3 regions of the Thermoanaerobacter ethanolicus JW 200 genome follow, and region 3 is predicted to be linked to each of the others. Evidence: riboswitches for the same ligand, from Rfam matches in the RefSeq annotation. Region 3 holds a riboswitch; each other region holds the start of a gene.
The links. A riboswitch is a leader RNA that binds a small molecule or an ion and turns the genes downstream of it on or off. The one in region 3 is predicted to bind fluoride.
Positions count from the first base shown of each region.

Region 1: another riboswitch for fluoride. It lies ahead of EB239_RS00670 (MutS-related protein); the one in region 3 lies ahead of EB239_RS12125 (dynamin family protein).
Region 2: another riboswitch for fluoride. It lies ahead of crcB (fluoride efflux transporter CrcB); the one in region 3 lies ahead of EB239_RS12125 (dynamin family protein).

Region 1 covers NZ_CP033580.1:105,262-109,545, forward strand. Annotated here, with positions in the region: gene EB239_RS00665 (MutS-related protein) at 1-478, opposite strand, end outside; gene EB239_RS00670 (MutS-related protein) at 475-2,010, opposite strand; fluoride riboswitch at 2,081-2,154, opposite strand; gene EB239_RS00675 (hypothetical protein) at 2,399-2,755, shown strand; partial or broken gene EB239_RS00680 (IS110 family transposase) at 2,870-4,113, opposite strand.
Region 2 covers NZ_CP033580.1:449,938-454,221, forward strand. Annotated here, with positions in the region: gene dnaX (DNA polymerase III subunit gamma/tau) at 22-1,578, shown strand; gene EB239_RS02275 (YbaB/EbfC family nucleoid-associated protein) at 1,645-1,980, shown strand; gene recR (recombination mediator RecR) at 1,990-2,589, shown strand; fluoride riboswitch at 2,638-2,697, shown strand; gene crcB (fluoride efflux transporter CrcB) at 2,759-3,163, shown strand; gene crcB (fluoride efflux transporter CrcB) at 3,160-3,543, shown strand; partial or broken gene EB239_RS02295 (HD-GYP domain-containing protein) at 3,598-4,284, shown strand, end outside.
Region 3 covers NZ_CP033580.1:2,409,174-2,413,457, reverse strand. Annotated here, with positions in the region: gene EB239_RS12140 (bis-aminopropyl spermidine synthase family protein) at 1-500, shown strand, start outside; gene EB239_RS14660 (hypothetical protein) at 595-744, shown strand; gene EB239_RS12135 (hypothetical protein) at 772-1,197, shown strand; gene EB239_RS12130 (class I SAM-dependent methyltransferase) at 1,215-1,844, opposite strand; fluoride riboswitch at 2,032-2,091, shown strand; gene EB239_RS12125 (dynamin family protein) at 2,195-3,958, shown strand; gene EB239_RS12120 (DUF5320 domain-containing protein) at 4,107-4,284, shown strand, end outside.

The sequences.
Region 1 (4,284 bases), 610 kb from region 3:
AATATTCATCATCAAGTTCTTTTTTGAGCATTGTAAAAAACCTTTTAAAACCATATGATTCGAATTTATCAGCATGTTGGTCGGCAATACTCTTTAGTTTTTTCAGCATTTCCATAAACATATGCAATACATCCATTGAGCTATGAAGTATAGCTGCAGGGTACCTGGTGAAAATGCTAAAATAATACTTTTTCTCGTTTTCAATTGCTTCTACTGCTATATTATAGATATTCCTAACAATGGAAGAATTTTTTAGAGAATCCTTCAGAACATCTTGGCGATATAATATTGTATCCAGATCACTATACACGCTGGATAAAACAGATTTTTTGGCTACTTCAAATAAAAAATTATCACCAAGGGACATAGCATTGAACAAAGTGTTTAATTCTAAATCCTGTATCAATGCTTCTTCGTTCGAGGGCAATTTTTGTTGCAGGTCAAAATCATGATCTCTATACATAAGTAAAACTTTCATGATTTTATCCTCTCCTTTAAGCAATTATACGTTAGCCTGTATTTTTCAGCAATTGATATGGCGTATGAAAGCCCATCAGGAGGTCTTCTAACAATTTTATATGTGCGCAATGCCGGATTCTCAGGAACTACCGTACTGACCATACTTACAATTTTTTCGCTTAAGAATGCCAATTCATCTATAAATGTTACCCAGACGCACAGCACATCTAATTGTATTATTTTTTCCATTATCTTCTTACTTAAAAATAATGCGTCTTTTGCTGTGGTAGAGGTAAAAATTTCATTCATTATTATAATACTGTTTGATGTCGCATGAGCAAGAATATTGTGAATTCTAAACAATTCATCTTCCAGTTTTCCACGAAGATCTTTAATATTTTCTTCCTTTTCAAAATGTGTAAATAGTTTATCAAAAAGAAAGAGTTGCGCTTCCTTTCCGGGAACAGGGCAGCCTATACTGGCCAAATAATGCAATTGTCCAAAAGTGCGTGCAAATGTTGTTTTGCCTCCCTGGTTCGGACCGGTAATTACAAATATACGCTCTTTACCTTTTAAATAAAAATCATTACAAACAACAGCCGAATTTTCGTTGATGAGTTTATAAGCCAGAGCTAAATCAAATCCTTCGTAATTATAAACTTCCTTGCATTTACTAGATATTTGTGGATAACAAAATTTTAGTCCAGCGCGCTTGAATAGTGCCATATATTCCAAATAAGCAATATAAAATTGTACTTCCCTATCAAAAGTAGCTATTGTCTCGTCTAAATAATCACTATTTTTCATACAATAATTATCAAGATTAGAAAATATATCATGATATAACTGAGCTACTAAATCCAATATTTTTGCTTCGACATGGTTCATATCTGGCCAATCAGAAAATTTGACTTTATAATCCTTTGCTGCTTCCTGTTTGAATTTTTCAAACGTTTTTTCTACTTCTATACTGTAATCAATTTCAGATTCATATTTACGAACCGTCACACGGTTACCTTTTATTAACAAGCAATATTTTACTGTAGACAAATCAGCTTTAAGTTTTTTCGTTTCACTCAGTAGCAGCTGAAAACGGTCAGAATTAATATAATCTATCAAATATTGACGAAATGCTAAAAAACCACGAGATTTTAACTCTACAGAAGACAAGTCTTCTACTAAATCAGTAATTGCATCACAGTAGATTTCTACAGCATCCAAAAACCATCTTTCTTTCTGGTATTTGTAGTAAAGTTTGTCTGCTTGAGCAAGGTGTTTGCGCATTTCTTGCATTTTTTCCGCAAATGATTTTATATCCTCAAGCAAAACTTCATTTTCAAGATCTTGCATTATTTCATGGCGATACTTGATAGTATCAATATCGTTTAAAGGAGTGTAAAAAAACAGTTTTAAATTATATTCTTCTTTGCCTCTTGTTATGACATCTATAATTTGATCAAGATTTAAGTCAACAAAAAAATCAGGCGCTTCGAATGTTTCTTTTTTTACTCCATCTTCGTTTTTTTCAAATAATATGCTATGGAAAGGCATAAGAAAGTACCTCCCTTTCAAAGTTGTAGGCAAATGCACTAAATACAAAAAAGCTGACAACCCCTACGTTTTTACCGTAGAAGCCATCAGCTGTTTATCAGCAGTTCGGATTTTCCAAAAGGGGGCTTCATCCCTTTTTGAATATTATATCACTTTTTTATGAAGCCTGCAAGAATATGTGAAAATTTACTTCAAAGCATAATGTTTATGTTTATTTGTTTAAAATAAAAAGATTTTTGTATTGTTTTATATCCAAATTTTGTAATACTGCTTATTATTCTATAAGTAAACTTAACAATATAAAATACTAGATATCATTATTTTGTAGTATAATGATAATATGAGAAAAATAAATATTCATTCATTTTATGTTTTGGGAGGGATCTTATTGAATAAAGGTAAAAGTATAACATTCAATACTTTAATACATTGGGAAGAATTTCGCAAGCGTATTATAGTTGAAGGCATTATAACAGGTTTCTTTGTTGGATTGATTATTGCTATTTTAAGATATATTCTTGAAAAAACAAATATTCTTGTAATAAGTGTATACAAAATTCTTCATACAAATCCTTACTTGTTAATTGGCTGGATAATTTTCCTTTCTCTAATAGGCTTATTATTGGGTATAATAGTGAAAAAAGAACCTATGATAAGCGGTAGCGGTATACCTCAAGTTGAAGGCATGATTATCGGTTATATAAAAGTTAACACGAAAATAGACTATCTAAAAGGAGAATTTTGAACATTGACAACTGCATAGGCTTAAACATCCAGCCAGAAAAAAGGTAATAAATATTAAACCAATGCTTTAAAAGCATCAGCTGGGAATTTTTGTAAAGTTATCTAATTATACTACTTAAATTTGGGACACTGTTACTTCTAAACCCAACTTGCGAGCTTCGTTAATAATCCGTTTAACGCGAATTATTTCCTGTTTCTTTCGCACTTCATCGAAAATTCTTTCATCATAGTCAGTGTTATTTTTAAGCATAGTATAAATGATAACTAATATTTTCCTGGCAAGTGCTACTACCGCTTTTTTTGTACCACGGCGCTGCTTTACTTTCCAATACCATGTGGCAAGATATGAATCCCTTATGCGGGTTATACTCCATGCTACTTCACACAGTATCCTCTTTATATAAGTGTTTCCTTTTGTTACTCGAGTGGACTTTTTTTTCCCGCACTTTCATTATTACCGGGACTTAATCCTGCCCATGAGCAAATGTGCTCTGCAGTCTTGAATTTATCCATATCTGTACCTATTTCAGCAATTATTGCAGCAGCTGCCGTTACATCTATGCCAGGTATTCCATCTAGCTGTTCAATCTGTCTCTTGTATTTTTCAATCTCAGCATTAATACTCTCTTCTATCTCATAAAGATGTTTATACGTTTCATCTAAATGATTGAGTAAAAGCTTTAAAAATTCTCTTTGATGCTTATTCATTCTACCATTAATTGATAGCTTTATGTCTTCTATTTTACTGCGTGCTCTCCCTCTTACATAATTTTCAACTTCTTTAGCTGTTATACTTCCATGCTCTGCTATATGGTCTATTATCGCTCTACCTGATACGCCAAATATATCTGTCAAAAAATTTGAAAGCTTAAATCCACAGCTTTGTAAATGCTTCTCTATACGATTTTTTTGAGAAGATATCTCTTCAATTATGCTTTTGCGATATCTCGTAAGGTTGCGTAATTCTCGAATTTCTTGCGGAGGAATAAAGCTTCCACTTAAAAGACCAGCTCTTAATAAAGTAGCAATCCATTCTGCATCTTTCATATCAGTTTTTTTACCGGGTACATTCTTCATATGTTTTGCATTAGCTACTATGATTGATATGTTACCATCAAAAGCACTTTCGAGTACGTTATATACGGGTTGCCAGTATATCCCTGTACTCTCCATGGCAACATGATGACAGTTTTCTGTTTCAAGCCATGTTTTTAATTCTTCAAGGTCTTTTAATAAAGTGGAAAATGTTCTTATCGTTTTTTCCGGCTTTTCATCATTGACAGAACCTTTAAGCAAACAAGCCACTATTGTTTCTTTGTGAACATCTAGTCCACAGCAAACTTCTAGTAAATCCTGCATTTTCTTCACTCCTGTTAAATTTATTACAGGGTTGATTACCTGAGAAAAATAAGAAACTTAACACCCGTGCTGTTCCCATATTGCCTTAATATGGGGCGACAATTGGTTGTGCTCAAAGGTAATCAAGTTAGGTTAATTCACGAGGTATTAATCCATCAGCATTAAATCAAC
Region 2 (4,284 bases), 950 kb from region 3:
GAAAATAACGAGGTGTTAAACATGTATCAGTCTTTGTATAGAAAGTATAGGCCAAGAAGTTTTAAAGAAGTGGTGGGGCAAGAACATATTGTAAGAACTTTAAAAAACCAAATAAAGTTAAAAAAGATAGGACATGCTTATCTCTTTACAGGTACAAGAGGAACAGGAAAAACCAGTGTAGCTAAGATTTTTGCAAAAGCAGTTAATTGTTTAAATAATAAAGATGGAGAGCCTTGTAATTCTTGTGAGATTTGTCAAGCTATAAATAACAACACTACGATGGATGTTTTAGAGATTGATGCTGCGTCTAATAACAGTGTAAATGATGTAAGAGAATTGAGAGAATCTGTAATTTACTCTCCATCCATAGCTAAGTACAAAGTATATATAATTGATGAGGTGCATATGCTTTCTACAGGGGCTTTTAATGCTCTTTTAAAGACATTGGAAGAGCCACCTCCTCATGTGATTTTTATTCTTGCGACTACAGAGCCGGACAAATTGCCAGATACTATTTTATCCCGCTGTCAAAGGTTTGACTTTAAAAAAATACCTACTCGATTAATAGCGCAAAATCTTGAAAAAATTTGCATTGACAGCAACATAAAAATTGAAGAGAAGGGTCTTAAAACTATCGCACTTTATGGCAATGGTTCTATGAGAGATGCTATTAGTCTTTTAGAACAATGTGCTTCTTATAAAGAAGGCCTTATAACCTATGAAGATGTATGCGAAATGTTAGGTGTAGCTAATGATGAAATGTTATTTTCTCTTTTAGATTACATGAATGCTAAAGATGTAGCAGCTTCATTGAAACAATTAGATAAAATTTTGTCTTATGGAATAGACGTGGGGAATTTTTTAAAGTCCTTAACTTATATTTTGAGAGATATGGTGCTTTACAAAACAGGAGGAGAGGAATTAAAAGAAATTTTATACAGCGATGTAGAAACTGTAAAAGAAAGAGTGCAAAACTTTGGTACAGCTTTTTTGACTAACGCTTTAGAAAAATTTACAAATCTACAAAAAGAAGTTAGATATGCTATATCTCCGTTAACCCTTTTAGAAGTGACTATTTTGAGGTTGATAAAGCCGGAAATTTCTTACGATATGATGAGTTTGCTAGCAAGAGTAGAACAAATAGAAGACAAATTAGAAAAAGGACAATTTTTTCTGAGGGAAGAAAAAGAAGAGAAAAATAAAAAAATAAATTCGCCAGAAGAAGAAAAAGAAGAAAACGTGGCATCGCAAATAGTACAGCAAGAGGATATAGATCTAGAAAAGGTGTGGGCTGAAGTAAAAGAAATGATAAAAAAAGAAAGAATAGCTTTGTATGCCTTTATAGAAAAAGGGATTCCTTATTTAAAAAAAGGAACAATTGTGGTAGAATATCCTGAAGAGTATGCTTTATTAAAGGAGGAATTGAGCAAAGCGGAAAACAAAAGTTTTATTGAAGGAATATTAAAAGAACTAGTTGGGAAGGCAATTCCTTTGAAGTTTGAATTAAGAAAAAATGAAGAGGAATTACTTGTACAGCAAGTTAAGGAGTTTTTTGGTGAAGATATAGAGATAATATAATTTTCACAAATAATTCAAAAAAGCATATAAATATTTTTAGAATAAAATTTAGGAGGTTATAGTGTTATGGCAAAAGGCGGATTTCCGGGCGGGTTTAATATAAATAACATGATTAAACAAGCCCAACAGATGCAAGAAGAAATAAAGAAAATGCAAGAAGAGCTAATGCAAAAGACTGTAGAAGCTACTGTCGGTGGTGGGATGGTAAAAGCAGTTGCTAATGGCAGAAAAGAACTTGTAAGTATTGAAATAAATCCTGATGTTGTAGATAAAGATGATGTAGAAACGTTAGAAGACCTTGTATTAGCTGCGGTTAATCAAGCGTTAAGGAATGCAGAAGAAATGATTGCTTCTGAAATGGCAAAGATAACCGGAGGACTAAACATTCCTGGACTGTTTTGAGGTGAAAAAATGAACTATTATTCTACTTCTATAGCGAAGCTTATAGAAGAACTGTCAAAGTTGCCCGGTATAGGTCCTAAAACAGCACAAAGGCTTGCTTTTTTCATAATAAATATGCCTTTGGAAGAGGTAAAAAGCTTGTCTCAAGCGATTATTGATGCAAAAGAAAAGATAAAGTATTGTAGAATTTGTTATAACATAACTGACACAGAGGTTTGTAACATATGTAGTGATAAAGAAAGAGATCATTCTCTTATATGTGTTGTTTCTCATCCTATGGATGTTGTTGCAATGGAGAAAATACGAGAGTATAAAGGAGTGTATCATGTACTTCATGGTGTTATTTCTCCTATAGAGGGCGTTGGCCCTGAAGATATAAAAATTAAAGAACTTTTAGACAGAGTAAAAAATGGAAATGTAAAAGAAGTCATACTTGCTACAAATCCTGACATAGAAGGAGAAGCGACAGCAATGTACATTGCTAAGCTATTAAAACCGTTAGGAATAAAAGTCACAAGGATTGCTCATGGGGTGCCGGTAGGTGGTGACTTGGAATACACCGATGTTGTAACTCTTTCAAGGGCTCTTGAAGGTAGAAGAGAATTGTAAAAGGTATTGCATTTTCATTTGTACTTTATTATAATAAATTTGTAGTAAATAACAGAAGGCGATGGAGCTCGCCATAAATGCGGAAACGCTGATGGCTCCTATTAGGATGATATAAGGCCTAATAGGAGCTTTTTATTGCCCAAAAATGTAAACAGAAAGGGAGATTTTCATGGAATACATCTATATAGGGATTGGAGGATTTTTTGGAGCAGTACTAAGATATTTAATAACAATTTACTTTACAAAGATGTATCACACTGCATTTCCCTTTGAAACTTTTATGATAAATATTTTAGGTTCGTTTTTGTTAAGTTTTATTGCTAATTTTACTATGGATGAGTACAAGGTAAATACTAATTTGAGATTGGCGATAACAACAGGATTTATTGGGGCTTTTACAACATTTTCTACTTTTAGTATGGAAACAATAAATTTATTAAAAGCAGGGAAAGATTATATTGCTCTAAGTTATATAATTTTATCAATATTTGGAGGCCTTTTGATGTCTTATTTAGGATTTGAATTTGCTGACAAAACTTTTGACTTACTAAAGGAGCGGGAGGAAGAACAGTGACAAGTATACTATATGTAGGAATTGGAGGAATTTTGGGAGCAATATTGAGATATGAAATATCGCGGCATATAAAGGAAAACCGAGAGATAGTTATTCCTATCGAAACTTTTATTATAAATGTATTAGGTGCGTTTTTATTAAACTTTTTATCAAGTCCTAAAATAAATGTAAATTTAAGCTATGATGTTAAACTTTTTCTGACAACGGGATTTCTAGGTGCTTTTACAACATACTCAACTTTTTCCCATGAGACAGTAGACTTAATCAAGAATAAAAAATATTTTCATGCATTTATATATATGTCCTTAACAATTATATTTGGACTAATAGGAGGAGTATTGGGATATTATCTCGGAAATTATATGGGAAAATTGATTTGATTGGTGTATAATATATGTCAGTAGAAAATAAATATCAGTTAGGAGGAATAAAATGTGAATTTGAATTATAATAATCTGCTGTCTGCTTTATCTTTGGCCCTTGACGTGCAAGAGTATAAGAACATGGGACATGCAAGAAGGGTGGCTTATATTTCTCTAAGGATTTCTGAGATGCTGAATTTGGATGAAAAAGAAACAAAAAAAGTGTATTATTCTGCTTTGTTACATGATATAGGACAAGGAGATATATACGAAGATTTTAACAAAGACGAATGGTGGAAACACAGTGAAAGAGGAAGTGAAATTGTAAAGAAGTTGCCCTTTGGAGAAAATTTTTCGGATATTATAAGATATCATCATGAAAATTACGATGGAAGCGGACATTTTAAACTAAATGGCGATTCTATTCCTTTAGGAGCTCAGATTGTTTTTATATCTGATCAATTTGATATACGGTACACCTCATCGGTTGGGAAAGAAAGTGAGTATAATATTCGGAATAATATCAAAGAAGGTATAAAAAGTGGTACTGGCAAGATGTTTAATCCCGTGGTTGCAAATGCATTACTTGACCTTACAAGACAAGAAAAATTTTGGCTTGATTATAAATTTTTTGATATAAAAAGTATATTAAAAAGGATTGAACCTAAAGACACGGTTTCAATAGGAATTAATGAATTAGAGGATATAGCAGAGGTTTTTGCACAGATTATCGATAATAGAAGCCGTTTTACCTATAAC
Region 3 (4,284 bases):
ATGAGGTGGCAAATAAATATAATCTGCCTATAAAAGCCATGAAATACGATTTTAGAGACAAACTACCAGAGGAATATGTAGGGTATTTTGATACTTTTATTACTGACCCGCCAGAGACTATAGAAGCTTTGGAAATTTGCATAGGAAGAGGGATTTCTGCTCTTTCCAAAGAAGGGTGTGCGGGGTATTTTGGACTGACGTCGATAGAGGCCTCATTGGAAAAGTGGAATGTTTTCCAGCAAATTTTAGCAAGTAAATTTAAAGTGGTAGTGACAGATATTATCCATAACTTTAATCATTATGTAAATTGGGACTATCTTTTAAATACAGTAGGTAAACAATATGAATTTGTGCAAGTAGAGCCAAAACTTAATTGGTACCGGTCTTCTATGTATCGTATAGAGACCTTAAAAGATTCAAAAGGAATTGAAAATGAATATAAACCTTGTGAATTATACGTAGACGAAGAAGCTTTAATATACAGAGGAGACAAAGCATAGGCTTCCATACTAATGTGGAGGCCTATATTTATTATTCAGTACAAGCACAAGACAAACTATAAAATCATATGTAAAAATGAGTATATAAAATTTTATGAAAAGAGTGATCGCTATGAAAGAAGAAAAAGAAGGATTAAATGCTTATTTGCTTGTAATTGTACTTTCGTTGATTCTCTATTTCGGTTTGGGTTATGCAAAACCTGAAGAGCCAGCGATAATAATTTTTCCACTGCCAATAAGATGACATAAAAGTTATAGGGGGAGAAAATACATGTTTTCATCGGATAATTTAGAATCCCAATTGAAAGATTTGCTATTAAAGCTAGGATTAAGGGAAAATAGCGAAGAGAATGGTCAAAAAGAAAATAAGGAGGAGGATAAAGATGAAGAAGGTGGAGAACATCCTGATGTAGATGGAGGGAATGGTGATAAAGGGAATGGGGAAAATGGTGAAAAAGATAATACAGGTGGAAAAGGAGGAGATGAAAAAAAGAAGGGAGTCTTAACCCCTTCACAGATAATGGTTATTTTAGGTATACTTAGCGGAGCTTTGGAACCTATCTCAATAATTGTGGATAGAAATCAAAATGTGCAAATTGTTTTATCAGGTACATTGATAGAAAAAATAGAATCAAAAGAGGATACGCAACCCAAAGAAGGGGATTTTTTAGACAACGTAATAAAAGCTTTGTTTTAAAAAGTGTAGTTCAAATATCATTTTTTAGCGCTTATTACTATGAAGGAGCCTTTGCCAAAGCCATATCTTACAGGTTCTTTTTCTTTTATTTCATCAAGTTTTTTAAAAATGGTCTGTGAGAAATTGAAATTTTTAAATCCTGCTTCGTAAAGCAATTCAACTATTTCACTTGTAGAATAAAACGTTGCTTCTTTGTAAAATAGACTTTTTTCTTTATTTGCTTGATATATTTTGCCAATTGTGCTCTCTCTATCTACAAAGCCTATTAAAATTGTACCGCTATTTTTAAGTACTCTAAAACATTCTTTGAAGGATTTTAGCACATCGTCTACAAAACATACAGTCGTCACCATTAAAACAAGGTCAAAAGAGTTGTCTTCAAACGGAAGATTTTCTGCTACTCCATCTACCACATTAAGACCCCGTTCTAAAGCTATTTTTCTCATTTGATAAGAAGGTTCTACTCCGCTTTTTATACCTAGAGGTACTGCAAACTTTCCAGTTCCGATTCCTACTTCCAACCCTTTTTCAAATTTCGGCATAAGCAATTTTACAGCATCTAATTCCGATTGATAGGCGTATTCATTTTTTTCAAACCATTCTTCATATCTGTCAAAATGTTTTTCAAAAGCAGATATTTTAGGCATAATTTCTCATCCTTTCTAAAACTTAAATTTTTATCCACTTTTCTATGCTTATTCTTTGAAAGTCACAGTTTAATAAACCTCCCCTTGCTTTCATTATATCATATAACAAAAAATATAATGCACGCATATCTTTAGCTTTTACTATCTTGCAAAGTTTTTACATTTTGGGTATAATGATATTGACAATTGTATAAAAAGTGATGGAACTCACTTCAACCGCCGAAAGGCTGATAGTTCCTACTTGGTGTAAAAGCCAGTAGGAACTATTTTGCTTTTTAGGGGGTGATAGTAAAGTAAAAATGTCACTCCATATCTGAATTTCGATTATACTGTGGCTAGGAGGTGAGATTATGAAGAAACAATATGACCAGATTAAAAAAAGTTTAGATGTGATATTTGAAAAAATAGAAAGAATATCAAAAGATATCAATATTAAAGCAGTAGGAGAAGCTGTTTCAGAAGTTAAAAATAAATTTTGCAATAATATTTTTTATCTTGTGATATTAGGACAATTTAAAAGAGGAAAATCAACATTTACTAATTATATGTTAGGAGCTGATATACTTCCAACAGGTGTTGTTCCTTTAACATCTGTTATAACAAAAATCCAATATAGCCCTGATATATGGGCAAAAGTTCTATATGATGATGGCAGAAGTGAAAATATTGACATTAAAGAATTGGATTTGTATTGCACAGAAAAAAACAACCCTAAAAACATAAAAGGAGTCAAGGAAATACATATAGGATATCCTTTTGAGTTTATAAGTAATGACGTAGTAATCATAGATACACCGGGAATTGGTTCAGTCTATAAACATAATACAGATGTTGCATATAGTTATATAAATAAAGCTGATGCTGTGATTTTTTTGCTTTCAGTAGACCCTCCTATAAGTGAACTGGAAAGGGAGTTTTTGTCTAAAATATCTGAAAATGTTAATAAAATATTTTTTGTTTTAAATAAAATTGACTATGTAAATGAAATGGAGCTAAAGGAAATAATCAATTTTAATGAAAATATTGTAAGAGAAATTACAAAGAATAATAACATTTCTATTTATCCAATTTCTGCTAAATTGGCATTAGAAGGCAAAATATCAAAAGATAATAAAGCAATTGAAAAGAGTGGAACTCAAAAGCTGGAAAATGATTTGCAGAATTTTTTAATAAAAGAAAAAGAAAAAGTGTTGCTTGAAAGCTATGCCAAAAATATTGAAAGAATTATTTCGATGTGCCAAACTTTTTTTGAAAGCAGTATAAAATTGAAACAAATTCCATTAGAGCGTCTTGAATCTAATATAAAATCTTTTGAGAACTTTATTAAAGAAGTTGAAAAAAGCAAAAAAGAAATATCCTTATTGTTTCAAGGTGATATGAAAAATATTTTACAGAATTTTGATAAAAAGATGGAAGAATATAAACAGTTTATCAGTATAAGAGTATCAGAAAAGATAAAAGGATATTACCACGGTATTCGTGACTTTAGTCGAATTAATCAGAAAAAAGAGCTTGAAAAGTACCTCGAAAGAGCTATTATAGAAGAATTTGAAAAATTAAAAGGTCATATTGAAAGGGATATTGAAGAACAATATAGTAAAGCTTTGTCTATTTATCTTTTAAGGCTCAATGCAGTCATTGATGAAGTAAAAACAGTAGCAAACGAATTGTTCGGCATAAATCTGGAATATTTTAAAAGCGTAGGTGGTATTACGGCAGAGAGTAAATTTACATACAAGATAGGATATGATGTTGGTGCATTGGAAATAGACCCTGTGTATTTTACCTATTTTTTGCCTAAAAAATTTGCTGGAAAAATTATTTTAAAAAGGATTTTAGATAGAGTAGACATTGATGTTGACAGAAACATAGGTCGCATTCGTTATGATTTATTAACAAGGATTGAAGAAAGTTTTAGTGAATTTGAAAAAGATATGAATTTTAAATTACAAACGATGTATGATACTGTAAAAGAACTACTTGCTAAGTCAATAAAGGATTATAAATTTGATAGAGATAGCTTCGAAAGAGAAAAAGCTTGTTATCAGACATTGCTAAAAGATATTGAAAAAATACGTGAAGAATTAGAGCATGTTTTAAATATGTTGAAATAATATAGTGAAGTATATAAGTGAAAGAATTTAAAAATTCAACAATAAAAAATATTTTTTTGGGTAAAATATTATTGACATAAGTCCATAACAGTGATATTATATAACTAGGTAATGGTCATATGACCAAAATAAAAGAGGAGGGATTGATATGCCAAGAGGAGATGGAACAGGTCCAATGGGTTTAGGCCCAAGAACAGGAAGAGGCTTAGGATATTGTTCAGGATATAATGTACCTGGTTATTTAAATCCTGTAGGAGCATACTGGGGATTTGGCAGAGGCTTCGGTTGGTTCGGCAGAGGAAGAGGATTTAGACATATGTACTATT